2 regions of the Streptomyces sp. N35 genome follow, and region 1 is predicted to be linked to the other one. Evidence: predicted binding sites of a transcription regulator. Region 1 holds the regulator's gene; the other holds the start of a gene.
The links. Region 1 encodes HspR, which represses chaperone genes until heat shock. Its sites were predicted from a motif close to TTGAGNNNNNNNNNCTCAA; they were not measured.
Positions count from the first base shown of each region.

Region 2: a site for HspR is predicted at 1,039-1,057, ahead of lon (endopeptidase La). Genes of this name have one in related genera too.

Region 1 covers NZ_JAEIMH010000083.1:16,982-19,374, forward strand. The annotation lists gene JAO81_RS33380 (BTAD domain-containing putative transcriptional regulator) at 1-746, opposite strand, end outside; gene JAO81_RS33385 (heat shock protein transcriptional repressor HspR) at 959-1,405, opposite strand; gene dnaJ (molecular chaperone DnaJ) at 1,407-2,393, opposite strand, start outside.
Region 2 covers NZ_JAEIMH010000069.1:18,909-21,301, reverse strand. The annotation lists gene JAO81_RS30740 (NADP-dependent oxidoreductase) at 1-962, shown strand, start outside; gene lon (endopeptidase La) at 1,080-2,393, shown strand, end outside.

The DNA of each region.
Region 1 (2,393 bases):
GCGGCCGGTGCGGCCGGCGCGCAGAGCCCGGCGCCCCCGTCGAGGATGGCCTGGTGCAGCCGCCGCAGGTCCTGGCCCGGGTCGATACCGAGTTCGCCGGCGAGGACCCCGCGCACGCTCCGGTAGTGGGCGAGCGCATCGGCCTGCCGGCCGCAGCGGTACAGGGCGAGCATGTACAGGGCGGCCAGCCGCTCGTCCAGGCGGTGCAGGGCGCTGCGCTCGGCGAGCGCGGAGAGCAGCTCGGCATGCTGTCCCAGGCGCAGACGCCGCTCGGTGCAGTCCAGTTCGGCGGCCCACCGCTCCTTGCGGAGCGTCTCGCGGACGGCGTTGAACCACGGGGTGTCGGCGCCTGCGAACGGCTCCGCCCGCCACAGCGCGAGCGCCTCCTGGAACAGCGCCACCGCCCGCGCCTCGTCGTCGGCTTCCCCGGCCTGCCCCAGAAGCCGGCGGAACCGGTGTACGTCGATCCGCGAAGCGTCGGCGGTCAGCACGTAGCCGCCGCCCGGACCGCGGTTGATCATGTCCGGCAGCAGGCGGCGCAGCCGGGACACATAGCTGTACAGGGTGTGCGTGGCGCGCGGAGGCGGCCTCTCGCCCCATACGCGGTCCACCAACTGCTCGACCGACACCGCGCTGTTGGCGTCCACGAGCAGCGCGGCGAGCACCGTCTGCTGCCGGGCGGGCCCCAGCTCGACCGGACCGGCATCCGTCCACGCCTGCACCGCACCCAGCAGCCGAAACTCCACCCGAGCCCCCGTCCGTCCGGCCGTGGACACGGCCCCCGCCCGGAATTCTAGGTTCCTGCGGGCGCCCGGCACGACGGGTCGTACGGGATTCGACCGGCCGCACACGGCGGGCAGCGCGAAGGGCCGGGAGGCATCAACCTCCCGGCCCTGCAAGCGAGTTGCTCCCCGAGCGAGTGGCCCAGCCGACGACGCGGGGTCAGTCCGACGCGGGGTCAGTCCGACGACCGCTTCGGCCGCCACACCACCAGCGCCGAGGTCTGCTGGACCTCCTGGTACGGCACGAGATCGCGGCGGTACGAGGCATGCACCGCCGCCTCACGTTGCTGCATCGTGGCGGCGGCCCCTTCCAGCGCGGCGGAAAGCTCGGCCACGCGGGCCTGGAGCGCGGCGACCTGGTTCTCCAGCTCGATGATGCGCTTGATGCCGGCCAGGTTGATGCCCTCGTCCTGCGACAGCGCCTGCACCTGGCGGAGCAGGTCGATGTCGCGGGCCGAGTAACGCCGGCCCCGGCCCGCGGTGCGGTCCGGGGAGACCAGACCGAGGCGGTCGTACTGCCTCAGGGTCTGCGGGTGGAGGCCGGAGAGCTGGGCCGCGACCGAGATCACGTACACCGGTGTCTCTTCGGTCAGTTCGTACGGATTGCGTCGACGGCCGTCCATCTCAAGCTCCCTTCGCGGCCTGGAACAGTTCTGCCCGGGGATCGTGCCCCTCAGTCGCCTTCGCGTAGGCCTCGAGGGCTTCACGGGCGGTGTCGGTCAGATCGGCGGGTACGGCGACTTCCACGGTGACGAGGAGATCGCCGCGGGTGCCGTCCTTGCGGAGCGCACCCTTGCCGCGGGCGCGCATGGTGCGGCCGTTGGGGGTGCCCGGGGGCAGCTTCAGCTTGACCGGCGGGCCGCCCAGGGTCGGAACCTTGATCTCGCCGCCGAGCGTCGCCTCGGTGAAGGACACCGGGACGGTCACCGTGAGGTTGTCGTCCCTGCGCCCGAAGACCGGGTGCTTGTCCACGTGCACGACCACGTACAAGTCGCCCGCGGGACCGCCCCGTTCACCGGGTGCTCCCTTGCCGCGCAGCCGGATCCGCTGGCCGTCCGAGACGCCCGCGGGGATCCGCACCTGCATGGTGCGCGAGGACTTGGCGCGGCCCGAACCCTTGCAGATCTCGCAGGGGTCCTGGGCGATGAGGCCCCGGCCCTTGCAGTCCACGCACGGGTCGGTGAGCGAGAAGCCGCCACCGCCGCCGCGCGAGACCTGACCGGTGCCGACGCAGGTCGGGCACACGCGGGGCGTGCCGTTCTTGTCACCGGTGCCCGAACAGGCCTTGCAGGGCTGCTGCGAGGACATCCGCAGCGGAACGGTCGCGCCGTCCACGGCCTCGGTGAAGCTGAGCGTCACCTCGGACTCGATGTCCTGGCCGCGGCGCGGCTGCGTACGCGTACCGCCCGCGCCGCCGCTGCGGTTGAAGAGTCCGCCGAAGACGTCCCCGATTCCACCGCCGCCGAACGTGCCGCTGCCGCCCTGGCCCTGGGCGCCGCCTCCGAAGAGGTCGCCCAGGTCGAAGTTGAAGGAGCCGGTGCCGCCCCCGCCGGGTCCGGCGCGGAAGCCTCCGTTGCCGAACAGGGCGCGGGCCTCGTCGTACTCCTTGCG
Region 2 (2,393 bases), on a different contig from region 1:
ACCCGACGGCATCGATCAAGAGCGCACACCCGACGACGATGAAGGCCGCCCGCATCCACGAGTTCGGAGACCCTTCGGTGATCCGCCACGAGGACGCTCCGCGCCCCCGGCCGGCCGCCGGTGAGGTGCTGGTCCGGGTCGCCGCGACCTCGTTCAACCCGACCGAAGCGGCCCTGCGGCAGGGGCTGTTGCAGGGATTCCTGCCGGTGGAACTGCCGTACGTCCCGGGCTGGGATGTCGCGGGCACGGTCACCGAACTCGGCCCGGACGTCACTGGCTTGGCCGTCGGCGACCGGGTGCTCGGACGCGTGGACGGCGGGGGAGGGGCCGCCGGGTACGTACGCGCTCCGGCTGCCTCGCTCGTTCCGGCGCCGGTCTCGATTCCGCTCCCGCAGGCCGCCGCCCTGCCCGTCGCGGGGCTCACCGCATGGCAGGCGGTGTTCGAGCACGGGAAGGTCTCGGCCGGTCAGCGCGTTCTGGTCAACGGAGCGGGAGGAGGTGTCGGAGGTCTTGTCACACAACTGGCCAGGCACGCCGGAGCTCACGTGGTCGCCACGGCAGGTCCGCGCAGCGCCGATGCGGTGCGGCGGCAGGGGGCGGACGAGGTGATCGACTACACGGTCACGCCGGTGGCCGAGGCGCTCGACGGTCAGGTGGACACCCTCCTCAACCTGGTCCCGCTCGGCCCGCAGGACGCCGCGGCCCTCGTGCCGCTGGTGCGGCCGGGCGGCCGGCTCGTCTCGATCGCCACCCCGATCGAAGCGGGCCCGGAGGTGGTCGCCCTGCACATGGTCGCCCGTAACGACCCCGCGGACCTGGCGGCCCTCGTCGCCCTGGTCGACGCGGGCGCGGTCGCCGTGGACATCAGCGGTACGTACCCGCTGTCCCGCCTCGCGGAGGTCCACCACCTCGGCGAGACGGGCCGCATCCGCGGAAAGGTCCTGGTCATCCCGGGTTCCTGAGGTCGGCCGTCCAGGACCTTCCGCGTGATCGCTCACAGCGAACGCCCTGTGGGGAACATTGAGCGGCGCACAAGCATTGAGTCGGCATAGCTCAACTTGAATGCCGAAGGGGAGATCATGGCTTCGACGTCCGCACCGCTCACTCTGCCCGTCCTGCCGCTCGACGACGAGGTCGTCCTGCCCGGCATGGTCGTCCCGCTCGACCTCAACGATCCGGAAGCACGCGCCGCGGTGGAGGCCGCACAGGCCGCCGCACGCGGACAGACCGGTAAGCCACGTGTGCTCCTCGTGCCGCGTATCGACGGCACGTACGCCGGTATCGGCGTGCTCGGCACCGTCGAGCAGGTCGGCCGGCTCGCCGACGGCGACCCCGGCGCCCTGATCCGGGCGCGGCACAGGGTGCAGATCGGCGCCGGGACGACCGGACCGGGTGCGGCTCTGTGGGTCGAGGGCACCCAGGTCGACGACAGCGACCCCGCCCCGCTGCCGGGCGCGGTCACCGAACTGGTCAAGGAGTACAAGGCCCTTGCCACCAGCTGGCTGCGCAAGCGCGGCGCCTGGCAGGTCGTCGACCGCGTCCAGCAGATCGACGACGTGGGCGCGCTCGCCGACAACTCCGGCTACTCGCCGTTCCTGTCCACCGCCCAGAAGGTCGAACTCCTGGAGACCACCGACCCGGTGGCCCGCCTCAAGCTCGCCGTCCAGTGGCTCAGCGAGCACCTCGCCGAGCAGGACGTCGCCGAGTCCATCGCCAAGGACGTCCAGGAGGGCGTCGACAAGCAGCAGCGCGAGTTCCTCCTGCGCCGCCAGCTCGAAGCCGTACGCAAGGAGCTGCGCGAGATCAACGGCGAGAGCGAGGGTGAGGAGTCGGACGACTACCGGGCCCGCGTCGAGGCCGCAGACCTGCCCGAGAAGGTGCGGGAGGCCGCGCTCAAGGAGGTCGACAAGCTGGAGCGGTCCAGCGACCAGTCCCCCGAGGGCAGTTGGATCCGCACCTGGCTCGACACGGTCCTGGAGCTCCCCTGGAGCGAGCGGACCGAGGACGCGTACGACATCCAGGGCGCCAAGGCCGTGCTCGACGCCGAGCACGCGGGCCTGGACGACGTGAAGGAGCGGATCACCGAATACCTGGCGGTGCGAAAGCGGCGCAGCGACCGGGGCCTGGGCGTGGTCGGCGGGCGGCGCGGAGGCGCCGTTCTCGCGCTCGTCGGCCCGCCCGGCGTCGGCAAGACCAGCCTCGGTGAGTCCGTCGCGCACGCGATGGGGCGCAAGTTCGTGCGGGTCGCGCTCGGCGGCGTACGGGATGAGGCGGAGATCCGCGGTCACCGCCGTACGTACGTGGGCGCGCTGCCCGGCCGGATCGTGCGCGCCATCAAGGAGGCCGGGTCCATGAACCCGGTCGTCCTCCTCGACGAGATCGACAAGGTGGGC